3 regions of the Blastococcus sp. SYSU D00868 genome follow, and region 2 is predicted to be linked to each of the others. Evidence: riboswitches for the same ligand, from Rfam matches in the RefSeq annotation. Region 2 holds a riboswitch; each other region holds the start of a gene.
What was found. A riboswitch is a leader RNA that binds a small molecule or an ion and turns the genes downstream of it on or off. The one in region 2 is predicted to bind cyclic di-AMP.
Positions count from the first base shown of each region.

Region 1 (7,076 bases), on a different contig from region 2:
TCGGCGCCGACGGCGAGCCGCTGCCGATCGGCGACCGGTGCACCCCGGAGGCGATCCCGCCGGGCGTGGCCGACACCCTCAACCAGATGCTCCGCCGCGACGTCGAGCCCGGCTACGCCGGCCAGACCGGCCGGCGCGCCTACGTCCCCGGCCACCAGATCGCGGGCAAGACCGGGACGTCGCAGGACAACTTCTCGGTCGCGTTCGTCGGCTACACCCGCGAGATCGCCGGCAGCGTCATGGTGCTCAACCCCAAGCAGAACGAGGACGTCGGCGGCTTCGGCGGCGGCAAGGGCGCGACGATCTGGCACGACGCCATGGCCCCGGTGCTCGAGGCGCGCGGCAGCAGCGACTTCCCGCCCGAGGACCCGGCCGTCGTCCGGGGCAACACCCGGCCGGTGCCCGGCTGCTCGTCGGTCCGCGCCTGCGAGACCGCGCTGGTGAGCGCCGGCTTCGCGACCGCCCGGATCCGCGTCGACAGCGCCCAGGAGGCTGGCACCCTGGTGGGGACCAGCCCGCCGCGCGGCGGCCGGGCGGTGCCCGGCCAGGTGGTCACCATCCTGGTGAGCAACGGCGCGGACTACGTCGAGCCCGCGCCCGAACCGCCGGACCCGCCCGCCGGCGGTGGCGGCGGGGGTGGCGGCGGGGCGCCGTCACCGCAGCCCTCGCCGTCGCCGCCACCGGGACCCGCGCCGGGGCCGGCCCCCGAGCCGGAACCGGAGCCCGGCCCGGGCGGCGGTCCGGGCGGTGGCCCGGGCGGTGGCCCGGGCGGGGGGCCGGTGGCCCCCGGCGAGCCGCTGCCGCCGGACGGCTGACCCGGGCGGGCGGCCCGGCCCGCCGCCAGCCGCTCGTCGAGGGCCTGGGTGATGAGCCACCCGCCCAGCAGCACCAGGTGCAGCAGGAACAGCCACAGGGCCAGGGCGACCGCCGCGCCGACCGCGGTCAGGCCGCCGAACGGCGCGCCCAGGTCCAGCGGCAGGGACAGGAAGAACACGAACCCCTGCAGGAACCCGGACAGGCAGGCGGCGGTGAACAGCGACGCGCAGACCAGCGCCGGCCACCGCAGCCGGCCGGCCGCCACGACGCGGAAGCCCCACACCAGCGGCACGGTCAGCGCGAACAGCACCGAGTAGTAGCCGAGCGCGAACCGGCCGATCGCGGCCCCCGCGCCGGGGCGGGGAGCGAGCTCCGCCATGCCGCCGGCCGCCAGCAGCAGGGGGTACAGCAGCAGCGGGGTGACGACGACGAGCGGGAGCCCGAGCAGCCGGCCCCGCCAGCCGGTCAGGGTGTCCCGCCGGCGGCTGAACCGCAGCAGCGCCCGGCGCAGCCCCTCGCCGTAGAGCGAGAGCGGGACGAGGGCCAGCAGGAAGCCCAGGACGTCCATCCCCAGCCCGGCGTCCACCAGGTCGCGCACCACCCCCGGCGCGCCGAGCTGCTCGGGTAGCACCTCGGTCAGCCGGTCGGTCAGCCGGGAGACCTCGGCCCGCCCGGTCAGCAGACCGGTGAGCCGGACGGCGACCAGCAGCAGCGGGACGACGGCGATCCCGGCGTAGAAGGTCAGTCCCGCGGCGATCAGCGCGAGGTCGCGGCCGTGCAGCTGCTCGCGGACCGACGCGGTCAGGAAGCGGACCTCCGCGACGACCCGGGCCCGGGTCCACGCGGCCCCGGGCGGCGGTGGTGCCGGCGCCGCGCTCAGCCGGCGGACTCGGAGGTCTGCGCCCCCGAGGTCTCGGTGCCCCCCGAGGTCTCGGTGGCCCCGGAGGTCCCGCTGCCCGACGTCCCGCTGCCGGAGGAGTTGCTCCCGGACGACGCGGGCGCCTCGGAGGTCTGGGTCGGCGGGCCCTCGGTCTCCGCGCAGTCCCCGCTGTCCTCCGCCGTCCCGCACTCCTGCTCGTTGCGGTCGACGTCGGTGTTCCCGCCGCTGTTGCTGCACGCCGTGAGCGAGCCGGCGATCGCGAGGACGACGAGCGGGCGGGCCAGCGCCCGCCGGGAGATGCGCATGCGGGGGTGGTGCGCGCCGCGGCAGCTCCTGAAACCCGCGCGCGCCGGGCGCCAGCAGACCGGCCCGCCCCTCGCAATGTGGCGTTGATCGCTCACTGTGAGCGAACGAATTACACGCTGGTGATTGTCACGCCGCCATAACGGCCCTTACGGTCTGTGTGTCCAACGGGGCGCTCCGTCACTGAAGTGGGTGACACCCCGTGGACGCCGTCGAGCCGGCCGACCCCTCGGGGGACGCCGGGCCGGGGACCCACCGCAGTCCTGGGGTGCAGTGCACGCGGATCCACCGCGGGCACCGGGCGAACTCCCGCCCGAACCCGTCAGCTAACCCGGTAGGCGGCCGTCGGAGAAACGGAGAGCCGCCTCCCCATGGCGACCCCTGAGCGCGCCTTCCCCGCGCGCCCGCACCGCGCCCGCCGGGCGCTCCTCCTCGCCTCCTCCGTGGGCGTCGCCCTCGGCGTGGCGCTCGTCCCGGCCCCCGCGGCCGCCGAGGAGCCGGGGACCGCCGCCGAGGCCGCCGAGCTCATGGCGGCCCGCGGCCACGAGCTCGAGGCGGTGACCGAGCAGTTCAACGAGGCGCGCGAGCAGCTGGCCGCGCTGCAGGCCACGGCGGCCGAGGCCACCGCCGCCGCCGACGCCGCGCAGGCGCAGGTCACCACGGCCCAGCAGCAGGTGCGCGGCGTGGCCCGCAGCGCCTGGACGGGGCAGAGCGGCGGGTCCCTCGCGGCGCTGCTGACCAGCGACTCCGCCGAGGAGTTCATCGACGCGGTGAACGTGCTCGACATGGTGGCCGACCACCAGAACGGCGTCCTGAGCACCGCGGTGACCGCCAGCGACGCCGCGGCCGCCGCGCGCGCCACGGCCGACCAGGCCGCCGCGCAGGCGCAGGAGACCTACGACGCCGTCGCCGCGCAGCAGGCCTCGCTCGAGGCCGAGATCGCCGAGTACCGGGCGGACTTCGAGCGGCTCACCGCCGCCGAGCAGCAGGCCGCCCTGGCCGCCTCCGCCGCCGCGCACGCCGAGACGTCGGCCAGCCGCGACGACCGCGAGTCCCCGGCGGCCGCCCCCTCGGCCCCGGTCGTGGCCAGCAGCGACGCGGCCCAGATCGCCATCGACACCGCCATGGCCCAGCGCGGCAAGCCCTACGTCTGGGCCGCCGCCGGCCCGCGCTCCTACGACTGCTCCGGCCTGACGCAGTACGCCTACCGCGCGGCCGGGATCAGCCTGCCGCACTCCAGCCGGATGCAGTCCCAGATGGGCCAGGCCGTCTCCCGGGCGGACCTGCGCCCCGGTGACCTGGTCTTCTTCTACAGCCCGGTCAGCCACGTCGGCATCTACATCGGCAACGGCCAGATGGTGCACGCGCCGACGTCCGGGGACGTCGTCAAGGTCGCCAGCATCGACTCGATGGGCGGCTACGCCGGCGGCCGCCGGATCGCCGGCTGAGCCCTCCGGGGCCCTCCCCGGCTCCTCCGCAGTCCGACCCGCAGCCCCGGCCGCCCCGCGCGGCCGGGGCTGCGGCGTCCCGCCCTCTTGACTGCACCGCTCTCTTCTGTGAACACTGCTCTCGAAACGACACGGTGATCGCAGAAGAGGGAGTCCGACGTGGTGGAGACCTGGCAGTGGACCTGGGCGCTGGCCGCCTTCGCCGCCGAGCTGGCGGCGCTGGTCGTGTTGTCCCGCTGGGGCCTGGCCGCGGGGCCGGCCGGCGCGGGCCGGGTGCTGCTCGCCGTGGCGCTGCCGCTGGCGGCCGCCGTCCTGTGGGGGCTCTTCGCCGCGCCCCGGTCGGTGGTCGACGTCCCGCTGCTCGCCGTCCTGACGAAGGTCGTCGTCTTCGGTGCCGCCGTCGCCGCGTTGTGGGCGAGCGGGTCGCCCCGCCTGGCCGCCGTCCTCGGCGTGGTCGCCGTGCTGAGCGCGGTGCTGTCCGGTCCCGTGGTGCCGGAGCCGGCGCCGGTGGTCGCCGTCAGCTCCCCGGCTCGCTGACGGACTGGAGCAGCCCCCAGACGAAGCGGGCGCGGCGGCCGTCGGGCAGCGCGACGTCCCAGTGCGCCGGCGCCGGGGCGCCCACGTGCGAGGCCCCGGGCACCGCCGCGACGTCGTCCACCACGTGCTGCCAGACCAGCAGCCGGTCCGCCCGCGCCCGCGGGACGCCCGAGTCCGGTCCGCGCACCAGCTGCTCGTCCAGGACCTCGCCGCCCGGGCCGCTCACCACCCGCCAGCGCAGCTGCGGCCACAGCGGCAGCGGCCACTGCCGCAGCTCCAGCTCCAGGTCGCCGTGCCGGCGCGGGACGCAGGTGTCGGGCGGGCCGAGCACCGCCGTCCGCAGCGCCAGGCCGCGCGGCGCCCGCGGGCTGTGGTGCAGCGCCTGCCAGCGGGCGTGCGCCGCGTGCGCGGCCCCGCGGGTGGCCGACAGCCGCGGCAGCGCCTCGGCGACCAGGTCGGGACGGACGTCGGCCATCCGGCGCAGCAGCACGAGGCAGAACTCCCGCCGCGCCAGCCCCCGCACCCCGCCGACCCTGCCACGCCGCGGGAGCAGCTCGCCGTCACCGGGCAGCGCTCCCGTCGCGTCGCGGCGCGACAGCAGCGCCGGGGGATGACGGTGAGGGCGCGCCGCCCGCCCCGGGACCGGCCCTGCCGCGGAGGTCACACCCCCGGACGGGGACCCCGCGGGCGGGCCGGCCGTTGGCACCGGGAGGAGACCGCCCGCTCGAGAGGGAGCCGATGACCCCGCGCACCGCCGTCCTGCTGTTCCGCGCCGTCGCCGTCACCGAGGCGCTGACCTGGGTGGGGCTGCTGGCCGGCATGTACGTCAAGTACGTGCCCGAGACCACCGAGCTGGGCGTGCAGGTCTTCGGCCCGATCCACGGCGGGGTGTTCGTCCTCTACGTCGTCGTCTCCCTGCTGGCGGCGCGGCTGCTCGGCTGGTCGAAGGGGACGACGCTGCTCGCCCTGGCCGCCTCGGTGCCGCCGTTCGCCACGGTCGTGTTCGAGGTGTGGGCCCGCCGCACCGGGCGGCTCGGCGCGGTCGCCCCGGCCTGACCCGGGGCGGCGCCCGGCCGGTGGCCTACGGTCGCCGTCATGCCCGAGCCCGTGCTGCCCTCGACCGCCCGGACCCTGCTGGCGCGGACCGCCCTGGCCCAGCGCGACGGCCGGGTCCCGGGGCTGGTCGCCGGGGTCGTCCGGGACGGCGGGCTGGCCTGGTCCGCGGGCCGCGGCGACGTGCCCGGACCGGTGACCGACGTGCAGTACCGGCTGGGCTCGATCAGCAAGACCGTCACCGCGGTCGCCGTGCTGCGGCTGCGCGACGAGGGCCGGCTGCACCTCGACGACCCGCTGGAGCGGCACGTGCCCGGCACCCCGCTCGGGGACCGCACGGTGGGCCAGCTCCTCTCCCACCTGGCCGGGGCGGCCGCCGAGAGCCCGGGCGGGTGGTGGGAGCGCGTGCCGGGTGGCTCGCTGGCGGACCTGCGGCTGCACGAGGAGCACGCGGTGCTGGGCGCCGCCCGCCGGTTCCACTACTCCAACCTCGGCTACGGGCTGCTCGGCGAGCTGGTCGCCCGGCACCGCGGGCGGCCGTGGGCCGACGTCGTCCGCGACGAGGTGCTGCTCCCGCTCGGCATGGTCCGGACGACGCCGCGCCCGCAGCCCCCGGCCGCCCCGGGCACCGCGGTGCACCCGTGGGCCGACGTCGTCCTGTCCGAGCCCGAGCACGACGCCGGGGTGATGGCCGCGGCCGGCCAGCTGTGGGCGCCGCTGGCCGACCTGGCCCGCTTCGCCGTCTTCCTGCTCGGCGACACCGGCGACGTGCTGCGGCCGGCCACCCTCGAGGAGATGGCGGTGCCCGCCGGGGTCGACTCCTCCGCGCCGGGCTGGTCGGCCTACGGCCTGGGCCTGCAGGTGATCCGGCTCGACGGGCGGGTGTACACCGGCCACGGCGGCTCGATGCCGGGCTTCCTGGCCGGCGTCTTCGTCGACCGCGAGGAGGGCACCGGCGCCGTCACGCTGGCCAACACCACCAGCGGCATGCTCCCGCTGTGGCCGGGGCTGCTGGCCGACCTGCGGGCCGCCGAGCCCCGGGTGGTCGAGGAGTGGCGGCCGGCCCCGCCGGCGGTCGACCTGGACCTCCTGGGCGTCTGGTTCTGGGGGCCGGCGCCCTACGTGCTGCGCGCCGTGGGCGCCGGGCTGCTGGACCTGGCCCCGCTGCCCGGCCGCCCGGGCCGGGCCAGCCGGTTCACGCCGCGCCCGGACGGCACCTGGCTGGGCCTGGACGGCTACCACGCCGGCGAGACGCTGCGGATCGCGCCCGACCACCTGGACCTGGGCACGTTCGTGTTCACCCGCACGCCCTACGACCCGGAGGCCCCGGTGCCCGGCGGCGTCGACGAGCGCGGCTGGCGCTGAGCGCCACTCCTCGGCGAGATCTGCACACTCGTCGGGATCAGCCGCTGATGGCGACGAGTGTGCAGATCTCGGCGGGGTCAGGGGCGGTCGAAGGCGTCCATCGTCGACTTGAGGACCGCACCGTAGACCAGGTGCGGCACCAGGTCGCTGACCCAGTCGGTGGCCGACCACGTGCGCGGGTCGGTGATGCCGAGCGCCGTCATCGGCCCGTTGGCCGCCACGAGCACCCCCGCGGTGGTCAGCAGCGTGCCGACCAGCCACTGGGAGCGGAACCCGGCCGCCCGGGCCAGCCCGGTGACGACGCCGACGCCGACCCCGGCCACCAGCCCGGTCAGCGGCCCCAGTCCCTCGACCCGGTGCTGCCGGGTCTCCTCGTCACCGGGGATGTGCACGTGCGCCTTCGCGGCGAGCGTCTCGACGGTCTGCTCGGGGGTCGAGCTGCTGCCGCGGCCGCGGACGGCCATGTCCACGTAGGTGACCGCGTTGAGCGCGGTGGTGGCCGCCGCCCCGGCCGCCGCGCCCCGCAGCGTCCAGCCGAGCAGGCTGATGCCGCGGCGGCCCTTGCCGATGGTCCCGATCGCGGTCTGCTTCGCCATGCCGCGGCCGGTACCCCCGGCGCCGACCGGCACACCCGCGTGGCGGCCGGACCCGGCCGGCCGCACCCTGGCGGGGTG
Region 1 is NZ_JBJGZO010000009.1:130,063-137,138, reverse strand. Features, by position in the region: gene ACI79F_RS10790 (transglycosylase domain-containing protein) at 1-815, shown strand, start outside; partial or broken gene ACI79F_RS10785 (YhjD/YihY/BrkB family envelope integrity protein) at 857-1,576, opposite strand; gene ACI79F_RS10780 (hypothetical protein) at 1,693-2,001, opposite strand; cyclic di-AMP (ydaO/yuaA leader) riboswitch at 2,243-2,335, shown strand; gene ACI79F_RS10775 (C40 family peptidase) at 2,371-3,447, shown strand; gene ACI79F_RS10770 (DUF2568 domain-containing protein) at 3,607-3,984, shown strand; gene ACI79F_RS10765 (hypothetical protein) at 3,965-4,507, opposite strand; gene ACI79F_RS10760 (DUF3817 domain-containing protein) at 4,723-5,040, shown strand; gene ACI79F_RS10755 (serine hydrolase domain-containing protein) at 5,080-6,402, shown strand; gene ACI79F_RS10750 (hypothetical protein) at 6,480-6,998, opposite strand; gene ACI79F_RS10745 (DUF3253 domain-containing protein) at 7,074-7,076, shown strand, end outside.
Region 1: it holds a riboswitch for cyclic di-AMP, as region 2 does, so the genes downstream of both, ACI79F_RS10775 (C40 family peptidase) here and ACI79F_RS17520 (NlpC/P60 family protein) in region 2, are expected to answer to the same signal.

Region 2 (7,076 bases):
GACCGGCAGCTGGCCCAGCTGCAGTCCGAGCAGGTCCGCGTCAACGAGCAGACCGCGGCCAACTGGCGCGCCTACCTCGACGAGCTCGTGGCGGCCGGGGTCGCCGCGCCGCCGGCCGCCGAGCTGCTCGACCCCGCCGCGGGGCTGCCCGGCGGGCTGGTGCCGGTCGGCTCGGCCACCGGGGGCGCCCAGGCCGGCGCCGCCCAGCTGCCGCGCCAGCCGACGTCGCTGCTGGTGCTCCCGCGCGAGGTGCTCACGGCGGTCAGCACGGCGATGGACCAGCTGAGCCTGCCGTACGCGCCGGGCACCGCCGGGCCGGAGTCCTACGACTGCGGGTCGCTGGTGCAGTCGGCCTACCGGGCCGCCGGGGTGGAGCTGCCGGCCGACCAGGCCGGCCTGTTCGCGATCACCCGGCCGATCGCGGCCGAGGACGTGCTGCCCGGGGACCTGGTCTTCCTGGGGACGCCGGAGTCGGGCCTCGGCCACGTCGGCCTGGCCCTCGACACCCGTTCGATGCTGGCCGCCGACGCGCGCGCCGGGGCGGTGGTGGTCCGCTCCCTGCCGACCGACCAGGTCCTGATGATCGGCCGGCCGAGCCTCGGCCAGCGCCCCGCCGAGCCGGCCCCCGGGCCCACCGGCGGTGCGCTGCGGGTGGAGTGCGGTAACACCGTCTACCCGCCGAGCTTCGACGGGGCGCGCTCGTGGGGCGGCTACCCGAACGGGCTGATCCCGCCGAGCGCGCTGTGCGACATCGGCGCCGGGTCGCACGCGCTGCGCTGCGACGCGGCGGCGGCCTACCGCGCGATGAGCTCGGCCTTCGCGGCCGCGTTCGGGACGCCGATCTGCATCACCGACTCCTACCGCACCTACGCCAGCCAGGTGCGGCTGTACGGGCAGAAGCCGGCGCTGGCCGCCGTCCCCGGCACCAGCAACCACGGCTGGGGGCTGGCGGTCGACCTCTGCGGCGGCATCCAGACCTTCGGCACCCCGCAGTACCAGTGGATGGTCGCCAACGCGGGCCGGTTCGGCTGGCTGCACCCGACCTGGGCCGACCCCGGCAACGGCCGCGAGGAGCCCTGGCACTGGGAGTTCGCCGGCACCTGACCGGAACTGTCGGTGGGCGTGCCTACGTTCGCGCCAGACCGACGAGAGGACCGGGAGGAGAGCGGCCATGCTCATCGACTGCGACACCTGCACCGCCCGCGGTACCGGCTGCGCCGACTGCGTGGTCACGGTGCTGCTGGGAGCCCCACCGGGGTGGCAGGGCACCGACCCGGCCGTGGTGCCGAGGACCCGCCGGGCGGCGCGCCCGGCCGAGGAGGAGACCGCGACCGGAGCCGCCGGCCCCGGCGTGGTCGTGGAGCTGGACGAGGTGGAGCGGCGCGCCGTCCGCGCCCTCGCCGAGGGCGGTCTGGTGCCCCCGCTGCGGCACCGGCCGGCATCCGGGGAGGAGCCCGGTGGCTCGCGGCGCATCGGCTGACGGTGCCCGGGGCCGCCGTGTCGGTGACCGAGCGCAGTGACGGGCCTGCGGATCGTGGCAATTCCCACAGAACCCGCAGGTCACGTTTGTCACAACTGCATCACGTCCGTACGGTGAGCGCGTCCGACCGGGAGGTCGTCACCTGATCCGGGGTGACCTCGGCCGGACACCGCCGAGTCACCGCAGGTGTCGGCGTCGCCTCGCAGGCGGCGTCGGGGTCGAGGTGAGCCGGGGACCCACCGCAGCACTGGGGTGAGTTCTCCCGTGCGCCGTTCGCGGCGTGCGGAGATAGGGCACGTCTTCCCAGCCCGAACCCGTCAGCTAACTCGGTAGGCGGTTGCTGAGGAAGAACGGAGAGCCGCCGACCGTGGCGACGCCTCGCCCCGCCCTGGGGCATGCACGAGAACAGCTCCCCCCCGGATCCCCCGCCGGGTACCGCACCTCCCGCTCCCGCCGGCTCGGCCGCGGGGTGCTCCTGGGGACCACCGCCGCCCTGACGATCACCGCCCTGCCGGGCACGGCCGCCGCGGACCCGACGACGGCGACCACGCCGGAGCAGGCCGCCCAGCTCGTCGCCGAGGCCGACCACCAGCTCGAGGTCGTCGCCGAGCAGGTCAACGAGGCCCGCGAGGTCCTCGCCCTGCAGCAGCTCGCCGTCGCCGAGGCCCGCGAGCAGGTCGAGCAGACCGCGGCGCAGCTGGATGCGCTGGACGGGCAGATCCGCCAGGTCGCCCGCAGCGCCTACACCGGCGCCGACGACAGCCTGGCCACGTTGGACCTGCTGATGACCAGCGACTCGGCCGAGGACTTCGTCAGCAGCCTCGCGATGCTCGACCAGATCGCCGGGCACACCACCGGGGTCCTCGCCGACGTGTCGGCGGCCGCCGAGGAGGCCGCGCAGGCGCAGGCCGACGCCGACGCCGCCGAGGCCGCCGCCCAGCAGACGCTGGACGACCTCAGCGCCCAGGAGGACCGGCTGGAGTCGGACATCGCCGACTACCGGGCGCAGTACGACCGGCTGACCGCCGAGCAGCGGCAGCAGGTGCAGCAGGCGCAGGTGGCCCACACCGGCCAGGCCGTGGCGCCGGCCGCGGTGGCCCGTCCGGTGGCCGCCAGCGGCGCCGCGCAGGTCGCCGTCGACACCGCCCTGGCCCAGGTCGGCGACCCCTACGTGTGGGGCGCCGGTGGGCCGAACTCCTTCGACTGCTCCGGCCTCACGCAGTACGCCTACGCCGCGGCCGGCGTCAGCCTGCCGCACTCCAGCCGCATGCAGTCGCAGATGGGCACCGCCGTCTCGCGTTCCGAGCTGCAGCCGGGCGACCTGATCTTCTACTACAGCCCGGTCAGCCACGTCTCGATGTACGTCGGCAACGGCCAGATGGTGCACGCCTCCACCTCCGGCCAGCCGGTGAAGGTGGTCGGCGTCGACTCGATGGGCGGGATCACCGCCATGCGCCGCATCGTCTGAACGAGGAACCCCCTCGCCCCCACCGCGCGCAGGCTCGCGGTGGGCCCCTGCGAGGGAGCCACGGGCCGGTGACCCTCTCGGGTCACCGGCCCGTTCCTTCTAAGCTCGGGGGCGTGTCCGCCCGCCGGGCCGCGCTCGTGGCCGCGGTCGTCCTCGGTGCGGCCTTCGTCCTCGTCGTCGTCCTGCGGACGCCGTGGTCCCTGCTGCCCGACCTCCCGGGCGGCCCCACGCCCCCCGACCCCGGCGCCGGGCTGCCCGCCGCGGCCGTGGAGCGGGCCGAGTCCTTCGCCGCGGCGATCCGGCCGGCATCGCTGGCCTCGCTGGTGCTGGGGCTGGCCGTCGCGGCCGTGCTCGGGCTCACCCGGCTGGGCGCCCGGCTGGTGCAGGCCGTCGCCCGGCCGCTGGGCGGGGGGTGGGCCTGGCAGGTGCTGCTCGGGACGCTGGCGCTCATGGCGGTCGGCCGGCTGGTCACCCTGCCGATCGGCGTCTACGGCGAGGTGGTGCGCCACCGCTACGGGCTGTCGACCCGCAGCTGGCCGCTGTGGCTGCGCGACGTCGCGGTCTCCCTGGCGATCGACGCGGCGCTGACGGCGCTGGCCCTGCTGGTGCTCGTCTGGCTGGCCCGCCGCGCGCCGCGCACCTGGTGGGCGTGGGCGGCCGGCGCGGCCGCCGCCCTCGTCGTCGTCGGCTCGTTCCTCTACCCGGTGGTCATCGAGCCGGCGTTCAACAGCTTCGAGCCGCTGCCGGCCGGCCAGCTGCGCACCGACCTGCTCGAGCTGGCCGAGGAGAACGGCACCCCGGTCGAGGACGTGCTGGTCTCCGACGCCTCCCGCCGGACGACGTCCCTGAACGCCTACGTGTCCGGCTTCGGCAGCACCCGCCGGATCGTCCTCTACGACACGCTGCTGACCCAGCTGCCCGACGACGAGATCGAGTCGATCGTCGCCCACGAGCTGGGGCACGTGGCCACCGACGACGTCCTCACCGGGACGCTGATGGGCGCGCTCGGCGCGGCCGCCGCCGTCGCCGGGCTCGGCTGGCTGCTCACCTGGACCCCGCTGCTGCGCCGGGCCGGGGCCCGGTCGCCGGCGGACGCGCGCGTCGTGCCGCTGGCGCTGCTGCTGGTCTCCGTCGGCACCCTGCTGGCCACGCCGGTGCAGAACCTCGTCTCCCGCCAGATCGAGGCCCGCGCCGACCTGCACGCCCTGGAGCTGACCGGCGACGCCGGGGCGTTCATCGCCATGCAGGAGCGCCTGGCGACCACCAACCTGTCCGACCCCGACCCGCCGGCGGCGTGGCACTGGTTCTTCGGGTCGCACCCGACGTCGGCGCAGCGGGTCGCCTTCGCCGAGGACTGGCTGCGGGCGGGGGAGCCGTGACCCGCACCCTGGTGGTCACGAACGACTTCCCGCCGCGCCAGGGGGGCATCCAGACCTTCGTCGCCGCGCTGCTGGCCCGCCGCCCGCCGGGGTCGCTCGTCGTCCTGGCCTCCCGCTCGCCCGGCTGGGAGGAGTACGACGCCGCCCTGCCCTACCCGGTCGTCCGCCGGCCGACGGGCATGCTGCTGCCCACCCGGTCCACCGCGCGGGCCGCGGTGGACCTGGCCCGCCGGTACGGCTGCGACACCGCCGTCTACGGCGCGGCGGCCCCGCTGGGCCTGATCGCGCCGGCGCTGCGGTCGGCCGGCGTGACCCACCAGCTCGGCATCACCCACGGGCACGAGACCGGCTGGGTCGCCGTCCCGGGCGGCCGGCAGCTCATGCGCCGGATCGCCGGCCACCTGGACGTGGTCACCTACATCAGCGAGTACACCCGCGGCCGCCTGGAGCCGGCGCTGCAGGACCGGGCGCGGCTGGCCCAGCTGTCCCCCGGGGTGGACGTCGACGCCTTCAGTTCCGCCGTGGACGGCGGCGCGGTCCGCCGCCGCTACGGCCTCGGCGACGCCCCGGTGGTCGTCTGCGTCTCCCGGCTGGTCGCCCGCAAGGGCCAGGACGTGCTGGTCGCCGGCTGGCCGCGGGTGCTGGCCCGGCACCCGCGCGCCCGGCTGCTGCTGGTCGGCGGCGGCCCCGAGGAGGCGGCGCTGCGGCGGGCCGTGGCCGACCGGGGGCTGGGAGAGTCCGTCGTCCTCACCGGCGCGGTGCCGCCGGCGCAGCTGCCCGAGCACTACGCCGCGGGCGACGTGTTCGCCATGCCCTGCCGCACCCGGCGCGCCGGCCTCGACGTCGAGGGGCTGGGCATGGTCTACCTCGAGGCGGCCGCCTGCGGCCTGCCCGTGGTGGCCGGCACCTCCGGCGGCGCCCCGGAGGCCGTGCAGGAGGGCGTCACCGGCTGCGTGGTGCCCGACCCGCGCTCGGCCGGGGCGGTCGCCGACACCGTGGGTGGCCTGCTCGACGACCCGGGGCGGGCGCGGGCGATGGGGCGCGCGGGCCGCGCCTGGGTCGAGCAGCGGTGGTCCTGGACGCGGATCGCCGAGACCTTCGCGCAGCTGCTGGAGCCCGGACGGCACTGAGCCCCCGCCCGCGGGTGCGGGACGGGGGCCCAGTGGCGGGGGCTCGGCGGCCGGGGCTCAGCGGGAGTAGAGGGACTCGACCTCGGCGTCGAACTCCTTGAGGACGACCGACCGCTTGAGCTTCAGGCTCGGGGTCAGCATCCCGTTGTCCTCGGTGAAGTCCGTGGTCAGCACCCGGTACTTCCTGATCGCCTCGGCCTGCGAGACGGCCTTGTTGGCGTCGGCGACCGCGGCGTCGAGCTCGGCGCGCACGTCGGGGTCGTCGACCAGCGCGTCGACCTTCGTGTCGGCCGGCTTGCCCTTCGACTCCAGCCACTGCGGCAGGGCCTCCTCGTCGAGGGTGACCAGGGCGCCGATGAAGGGCCGCTGGTCGCCGACGACGATGCACTGGCTGACCAGCCGGTGCGCCCGCAGCCGGTCCTCGAGGACGGCGGGGGCGACGTTCTTGCCGCCCGCGGTCACCAGGATCTCCTTCTTGCGCCCGGTGATCCTCACGAAGCCGTCGGCGTCGATCTCGCCGAGGTCGCCGGTGTGGAACCAGCCGTCGGCGTCGATGGCCTCCGCGGTGGCCTGCTCGTTCTTCCAGTAGCCGCGCATGACCACGCCGCCGCGGATGAGGATCTCGCCGTCGTCGGCGATCGCGAACCCGACGCCGGGCAGCGGCCGGCCGACGGTGCCGATGCGCAGCGCGTCGTCGTGGTTGACCGAGGCGGCCGCGGTCGTCTCGGTCAGGCCGTAGCCCTCGAAGACCGTGACGCCGATGCCGCGGAAGAAGTGGCCCAGCCGCTCGCCGAGCGGCGCGCCGCCGGAGATGGCGCCGAGGCACCGGCCGCCCAGCGCCGAGCGCAGCTTGCTGTAGACGAGCTTGTCGAACAGCGCGTGCTGGGCGCGCAGCGCCAGGCCGGGGCCGCCGGTGTCCTGGGCGCGGGACCAGTCGATGGCCACCTGGGCGGCCTTGTCGAAGATCTTGCCCTTGCCGTCGCCCTCGGCCTTCGCCTTGGCCTGGTTGAAGACCTTCTCGAAGACCCGGGGCACGGCGAGCACGAACGTCGGCTTGAACGCGCCGAGGTCCTCGACCAGGTTCTTCACGTCGGGCGTGTGGCCGATGACGGTGCGGGTCTTGACGGCGCCGACCTGCAGGACGCGGGCCAGCACGTGCGCCAGCGGGATGAACAGCAGTAGCGAGCCCTGCACGTTCATGAACCGGCCGAGCAGGCTCATCCCGTTGCCGACCTCGAAGAGGAAGTTGCGGTGGGTGAGCTCGCAGCCCTTGGGCCGGCCGGTGGTCCCGCTGGTGTAGATCAGCGTCGCCAGGCTGTCGGCGTTCAGCGTGGCCCGCCGGGCCTCGAGCTCGCTGTCGGGGACCTCGGCCCCGGCGGCGGTGAGGGTGCCCAGGGCGTCGTCCTCGATGACGTAGACCGGGCCGAGGCCGGGCGCCTGGTCGCGGACGGAGTCGACCGCCGCGGCGTGCTCGCCCTTCTCCACGATCATCGCGGTCGCGCCGGAGTCGGACAGGATCCAGGCCACCTGGTCGGGGCTGGAGGTCTCGTAGACCGGGACGACGACGGCGCCGGCGGTCCAGATCGCGAAGTCGACGACGGTCCACTCGTAGCGGGTCT
Region 2 is NZ_JBJGZO010000022.1:52,854-59,929, reverse strand. Features, by position in the region: gene ACI79F_RS17530 (NlpC/P60 family protein) at 1-1,104, shown strand, start outside; gene ACI79F_RS17525 (hypothetical protein) at 1,172-1,480, shown strand; cyclic di-AMP (ydaO/yuaA leader) riboswitch at 1,676-1,831, shown strand; gene ACI79F_RS17520 (NlpC/P60 family protein) at 1,950-2,948, shown strand; gene ACI79F_RS17515 (M48 family metallopeptidase) at 3,062-4,327, shown strand; gene ACI79F_RS17510 (glycosyltransferase family 4 protein) at 4,324-5,457, shown strand; gene ACI79F_RS17505 (AMP-dependent synthetase/ligase) at 5,515-7,076, opposite strand, start outside.

Region 3 (7,076 bases), on a different contig from region 2:
GGCCGGTTCCTGAAGACGGACGTCGAGCGGCGCGACGAGATCTCCTGTCACCACAACTACACCGAGCGCGAGGAGCACTACGGGCGCGAGGTGTGGCTGTCCCGCAAGGGCGCGATCTCGGCGCGGACCGGGCAGTGGGGGCTGATCCCGGGCTCGATGGGGGCGGCGTCCTACGTCGTCGTCGGCCGGGGCAACCCCGAGTCGCTGATGTCCTCGCCGCACGGCGCGGGGCGCAACCACTCGCGCAACGCCGCCCGGCGGCTGTTCACGCGGGCCGACCTGGAGAAGCGGATGGCCGGCATCGCGTGGGGCCACTCCGACGCGTTCCTCGACGAGCACCCGGATGCGTACAAGCCGATCGACCGAGTCATGGACGACGCGGCCGACCTGGTCGAGATCCGGCACACGCTGCGCCAGATCGTGAACGTCAAGGGCGACTGACCCGCCACCCGGCCGGTCCCCTGAGCGTCGTCGTGCTCTGCCCACCCCTGAGGGCAGAGCACAACGATCCGCGCACCGAGGTGGTCCCGGGAGCCTCCGCCACTGCCCACGGCCGGTGGGCAGTGACCGAGCGTCCGCGGAGCACATGTGCTTCCGGGAACCTCCGCCACTGCCCACGACCGGTGGGCAGTGACCGAGCGTCCGCGGAGCACATGGTCGCCGCCGCCCTACGGCCTACGGTGGCCCGGTGCCGGATCCTGACCCGACGACGGCGGCGTTGCCCCTGCTCGACGAGCACGCGACCACCGTCGCGGCGCCTCCGGCGGCGGCCTGGCGGGCGGTGCTGAGCACCCTGCACGACACCTTCGCCGCACCTGCCGCCCGCGCGGCGGCCCGCGCCCTCGGCTGCGACCCGGCGACGGCAGAGGGCTGGGGCCGGCCGGGGCCGGGCTCGACGCTCCCCGGCTTCCGCGTCGTCACCGCCGACGAGCCGCGGCTGCTGGAGATCGCCGGCCGGCACCGGTTCTCCCGGTACGCGATCGTCGTCCGGCTCGAGCTCACCGCCGGCGGCACGCGGGTGCGGCTGGAGAGCCGCGCGGCGTTCCCCGGCCCGCACGGGCGGCTGTACCGGCTGGCCGTGGTCGGCAGCGGCGGGCACGTCGTCGCCGTCCGCAGGCTGCTGGCCGGCGTCCGGGCGGCGGCCGGGAGGAGCATCGACAGCGGGCCGACCTAGGGTCCGCGGCATGGCGGAGCGAGAACTTCGGACGGTCCTGAGCGGCGGCGCCTTCTTCGAGGGCCCGCGCTGGCGCGACGGCACCTGGTGGGTGTCGGACTTCTACCGGCACACGGTGAGCCGCGTGACGACGGACGGCGAGGAGACCGTCCTGTTCGAGGTCGAGGGGCAGCCGTCCGGGCTGGGCTGGCTGCCGGACGGGTCGCTGGTCGTCGTCTCGATGAGGGACCGCCGCCTGCTGCGCTGGGCCGACGGCGAGCTGTCCACGTACGCCGACCTCGCCGGGCACTGCGGCGGGCACCTCAACGACCTGGTCGTCGACGGGCAGGGCCGGGTGTTCGTCGGCGACTTCGGCTTCGACCTGATGGGCGGCGGCGACGCGCACGCCGCGACGCTCAAGCGGGTCGACCCCGACGGCTCGGTGCACGTGGTCGCCGACGGGCTGCAGTTCCCCAACGGCGCCGTCATCACCCCCGACGGCGACACGCTGGTCGTCGGCGAGACCCTCGGCAACCGGTACACCGCGTTCGACCTGGACGGGGACGGCGGGCTGTCCAACAGGCGGGTGTGGGCGTCGCTGGGACCCGAGGTCACCGGCCGGACCACCGAGGAGGTGCTCGGCCAGGTCACCGTCGCCCCGGACGGCTGCGCGCTGGACGCCGAGGGCCACATCTGGTCGGCCGACGCCGTCGGCGGCCGGGTCGCGCGGATCTCGCCGGAGGGGTCGATCGTCGAGTCGGTGCCCGCGCCCGAGGGCCTCGGCGTCTTCGCCTGCATGCTCGGCGGCGAGGACGGCACGACGCTGCTCATGTGCTGCGCGCCGGACTTCTACGAGCACAACCGCGCCCCGGCACGGGAGGCCGTGCTGCTGGCCACCGAGGTGGGCGTCGCCCACGCCGGCCGCCCGTGAGGCCTCTACCACACGTGTGACGCATCCCCTCCTCCGGCCGGGTCCAAAGGCCCGGTCGGAGGAGGCCCGGCGTCCCTAGCGTTCGTGGCACCGACGAGACGGAGGCGCCGTGACCGCAGTCCAGCACCCACCGACCGCAGCGACCACCCGCACCCCGGCGGTGACGCCCGCCCGGGAGACCGCCACCCCCCGCTCGCGCCGCGGCACGGCGCTCGCCGGCTCCCGCGCGCTCGGCGCGGAGACCGTGCGGCTGAGCCGCGAGCTCGCCGCGATCGGCCTGGGCCTGGAGCGGGAGCCGGCCCCGACCGCGGACGAGCGGTTCGCCGACCCGGCCTGGCGTGACCACCCCGGCTACCGCCGGCTCGGCCAGGGCTACCTCGCGTGGTCGGCCTCGCTGGACCGGCTGGTCGACCGGTACGAGGCGAGCGGCGCGGGCTGGCGGGAGGTGGAGCGGGCCCGGTTCGCGGTGCGTGCCCTGGCCGCCGCGGCGTCCCCCACCAACACCCTCGCCGGCAACCCGGCGGCGCTGAAGCGGGCGCTGGACACCGGCGGCGCCAGCGTCGTCCGCGGGCTCGGCCGGATGCTGGAGGACGTCCGGAGCAACGGCGGGATGCCCGCGCTGTGCGACCCGGCCGCGTTCACCGTCGGCCGGAACCTCGCGACCAGCCGCGGCGCCGTCGTCTACCGGGACGACGTCGTCGAGGTCATCCAGTACGCGCCGACGACGGCCGAGGTGCACGCCCGCCCGCTGCTCGTCATCCCGCCGGTGATCAACCGCTACTACCTGTTCGACCTCCGCGAGGGGCGCAGCTTCGTGGAGCACGCCGTCGGCCGCGGCTTCTCGACGTTCATCGTCAGCTGGCGCAACCCCGGCAGGCAGCACGCGCACTGGGACCTGGACACCTACACCGAGCGGCTGCGGCGGGCGGTGTCGGTGGTCCGGCAGGTCACCGGCTCCCCCGACGTCAACACGGTCGGGTTCTGCGCCGGCGGCATCCTGCAGACCCTGCTGCTCAACCACCTCGCGGCGATGGACGACGCGAGCGTGCACAGCGCCGCCTACGGCGTGACCCTGCTGGACTTCGGCGAGCGCGCCCCGATCGGCGCCTTCGCCGGCAAGTTCGTGACCGGCCTGGCCCGGCGGGTGTCGCGGGCGCGCGGCGTGCTCGGCGGCAGGTCGCTGGGGTCGGTGTTCAGCCTCATGAAGCCCGGCGACCTGGTCTTCGACGGCCTGGTGAACCAGTGGCTGCAGGGCGAGCCGGTGCCGGCCTTCGACGTCCTGGCCTGGAACGCCGACGCGACCAACCTGCCCGCCCGGCTGCACGACCAGTTCCTGCGGATCTTCCGCGACAACACCCTCGTCCAGCCCGGCGCGGTGACCGTGCTCGGCACCCCGGTGGACCTCGGCGAGATCACCGTGCCGACGTTCGTCACCGGCGCGGTCACCGACCACCTCACCCCGTGGCGCGGCTGCTACCGGACGACGCGGCTGCTGTCCGGGCCGAGCACGTTCGTGCTGAGCAACGGCGGCCACATCCAGAGCCTGGTCAACCCGCCGGGCAACCCGAAGGCCCGGCACTGGGTCGGCGGCGAGACGGTCGCCGACCCCGAGGAGTGGCGGGCCGGCGCCGAGGAGCGGATCGGCAGCTGGTGGGAGACGTGGGCCGACTGGACGGCGGTGCGCTCCGGGCCGCGGGTGCCGGCGCCGGCCGAGCTGGGCAGCGTCCGGCACCCGGTGCTCGACCCGGCGCCCGGCCTCTACGTGCGCGACCGCACGCCCGCCTGACGCGCAGCGACCCCCGCCCGGCGGGTGCCGGACGGGGGTCGCTGCGCGAGGTGCGGTCGATCAGTGCACGGGCCCGCGCCCGCGCCCGGCGCCGCCGCCGCGCTTCTTGTTCTGCTCGCCGATCTTGGCGATCATCTGCTTGATCTTCTCCTGGTTCTGCGGCTTGCGCGCCTCCTGGACGAGCTTCGCCGCAACGCCCGAGGCGATGAGCTTCCGGAACATGCCGGCCATCTGGGATCTCCTCCTGTCGTGGACCGTGTCGTGTCGCTGGACCGTCTCGGGTCCGTCGGACCGTCGATGCCCGGTCGGGGATCGGATCAACCGCCGGGTGCACTCCGGCGACGTCCTGCCCAACGGCCGGTGACGCTGGGTGGTGCCGGTGCGGCGTGTCGGCGATCGGCGTGCCGCCCCGCGCGGCGCGGGCCGGCGGGTCTCGATACGCGCAGGTCCGCCCAGGTCAGGCCGGGGTTCGGGACGCTGACACGCCACGGAACCGGACGCGGTCGCCAGGCGTGTCCGGCCCCGCTCGCCCGGATGTGGGGCGGAAGGGGCGGTCCTACGGTCATCGCGTCCGTCGGGGCCACAACCCGTCGCTGAAGAGCTGGCGACACCCGGCGGACCCGCCGAACCGGGCACGGGCCGCAGCGCCCGCCCGGGCCGGGGACCCACGGTGAGCACTGGGGTGAAGCCTGCGCTCGGACGTCGTCGTCCGGGCGGGGCCGGGCGATTCCCGCGTCCGAACCCGACAGCTAACCCGGTAGGCGGATCCGGAGAACAAGGAGAACCCGCCGTCCATGGCGATCGTCCGCACGTCCTCGCACGCCCGCATGCCCCGCTCCGCCCGAGCCGCCGTCGTCGCCCTGGCGGCCGGCGCCGGTCTCGCGCTGACCCCGTCCGTCGCCTCGGCCAACGCCGTGCCGGCCGCCGTCCCGGCCACCGTGCCCGCCGCCGTCCCGGCGGCGGTGCCCGCGTCGGTGCCGAGCTACGCCGCGCCGACCCCGGCGGCCCAGCGGGCGGTCGACACCGCGCTGGCCCAGGTCGGCAAGCCCTACGCCTGGGGCGGCGCCGGCCCGAACAGCTTCGACTGCTCCGGGCTGGTCCAGTACGCCTACCGGTCCGCCGGCATCAACCTGCCGCACTCCTCGCGCATGCAGTCGCGGATCGGCCTGCCCGTCAGCCTGTGGCACATGCAGCCCGGTGACCTGCTGTTCTTCTACAGCCCGGTCGGCCACGTCGGCATGTACATCGGCAACGGGATGATGGTCCACGCCTCGACCTACGGTCAGCCCGTCAAGGTGGTCTGGGCCGGATCGGTGCCCGGCTACGTCGGATCGGCCCGCCCCGCCTGGTGAGCACCTCCCCGGAGCCCCGTCCGCGCCGTCGCGGCCGGGGCCCCGGGGCGCTCAGCCGCAGGGGGAATGCGGCTGGTCGGCGGGGGCCAGCGAGAACACGGCGTCCGGGTCGCGCGGCCACGAGGTCAGGAACAGGTAGCCGAACCGGGTGTTGAGGTGCGCCTCGGGCCCGGCCTCGACCACGGCCCGCGCCAGCGTCGTCGGCGCGTGGTTGCGGTAGCGGGCGAGCCGGTCGCCGTCGGCCAGCGTGACGACGTCGTCGTCCACCCCGAGGACGAACACCGGCCGCCAGTCGGCGAGCCCGCCGGTGTGGCAGAGCAGGATCGTGCTCCGGTGCGGCGAGTGCCCGGCCGCCCGCCGGGAGCAGGTGCTCCCGGTCGCGAGGCCGGGTCGAGGCATCGGGTTCACGTCGTTGGGCACGGTGTCCTCCCCCAGGTGGTGCTGTCGGCGACGGTCCTCCCCCGCCCGCGCGCGGGCATGCGCCGGACCGGGCCGGGACCACGACGACGGGTGACGCGCTCCCCCGCCCGGGTGGCCGGCGCCCGGCCGGCGTGACGCTGCGCGACCACGCGCGGACGCCGCGCCGCCCGGCGGGCCCGTCCGTGACGTAGCGCGACGAACTCCCGCCTCCCGGCGCGGCGGCGGGTGTAGGACCACTGCGTCCACCCCGCCGAGACCCAGCGGAGCAGCGATGTTCCTCACCGACACCCCGATCGTGGAGCACTCCGCCGACCCGACGGCGGTGCAGGACGCGGCGATCGCGTTCGTCCTCGCGCAGGAGGCGGCGGCGGGCCGGGCGGCCCGCGACGTCCGCGGCAGCCGCACCCCCGGCGACGTCGTCAGCGGCGACCGCACCGTGGAGGTGCGTGCGGTCCCCGGCTCGGTCCGCGGTGAGGACGTGTGGCTGGAGTCGCGGCTGTACGACATGGCCCGCGCCCACCCCGACCGGTTCTGGTTCTACGTCGTGGAGAACACCGGGCAGGGCGACCCGGCGGCGTTCCGGCTGCTGCGCCTCGGCGGCGAGCCGCTGCAGCGGATGCTCGAGCAGGCGACCAAGCGCCGCTACTACGCCGTCCCGGTGCCGGCGGGGTTCGGCGAGGAGCCGGTCGTCGCCTCCTGACCGCCGCCGGCGGGCGGACCGCCGAGAAGGCCGGCACGGCGCCGATCAACCCGAGCGCGGCGATGCCGATGGCGATGCCGATGGCGATGCCGATGGCGATGCCGACCTGCCGGAACGTCCGAGTGCCCCCCACCGCCATGCGGGATCGCTCCGGCGCCCGGTGAACAGGACGTGAGGTCGAAACCCGGACGCAGTAAGAACTTGTACTGGGTACAGGTTCGGGTCTAGCGTCGGCGCCCATGAGGAGATCGGCGGACGATGCGCAGACCCAGCGCTGTCCCGTGTCCGCCGTCATGGGGCTGCGGGAGCGCAAGAAGCTCGCGGCCTGGCGCCTCATCCGGGCGACCGCGCTGCGGCTCATCGGCGAGCGCGGGTTCGACGCGGTCAGCGTGGAGGACATCGCCGCCGAGGCCGGGGTCTCGCGGACGACGTTCTTCAGCTACTTCCCCAGCAAGGAAGCCGTCGTCTTCGACCTGGACCCCGAGGAAGTACGCCAGTGGCGGAACCTGCTGGAGAACTGTCGTACCGACTTGCCACTCTGGGACGCGCTGACCGACCTCGCGTTGGGCCTGGCGCGGATCCTGGCCGAGCGGCTGCCGCTGCAGAAGCGGCTGCTCGAGCAGTCCCCGGGGTTGTGCCGGTCGGCGCGCGGTGCCTGTGACGGCTTCGAGCCCGAGCTGCGCGAGTGGCTGGGCCGGCGCTGTCCGGACGCCGACGACGTGCGGACCGCCCTG
Region 3 is NZ_JBJGZO010000010.1:65,839-72,914, forward strand. Features, by position in the region: gene ACI79F_RS11170 (RtcB family protein) at 1-441, shown strand, start outside; gene ACI79F_RS11175 (hypothetical protein) at 689-1,174, shown strand; gene ACI79F_RS11180 (SMP-30/gluconolactonase/LRE family protein) at 1,185-2,084, shown strand; gene ACI79F_RS11185 (PHA/PHB synthase family protein) at 2,194-3,870, shown strand; gene ACI79F_RS11190 (hypothetical protein) at 3,931-4,101, opposite strand; cyclic di-AMP (ydaO/yuaA leader) riboswitch at 4,498-4,648, shown strand; gene ACI79F_RS11195 (NlpC/P60 family protein) at 4,665-5,222, shown strand; gene ACI79F_RS11200 (hypothetical protein) at 5,274-5,642, opposite strand; gene ACI79F_RS11205 (protein NO VEIN domain-containing protein) at 5,914-6,342, shown strand; gene ACI79F_RS11210 (TetR family transcriptional regulator) at 6,624-7,076, shown strand, end outside.
Region 3: it holds a riboswitch for cyclic di-AMP, as region 2 does, so the genes downstream of both, ACI79F_RS11195 (NlpC/P60 family protein) here and ACI79F_RS17520 (NlpC/P60 family protein) in region 2, are expected to answer to the same signal.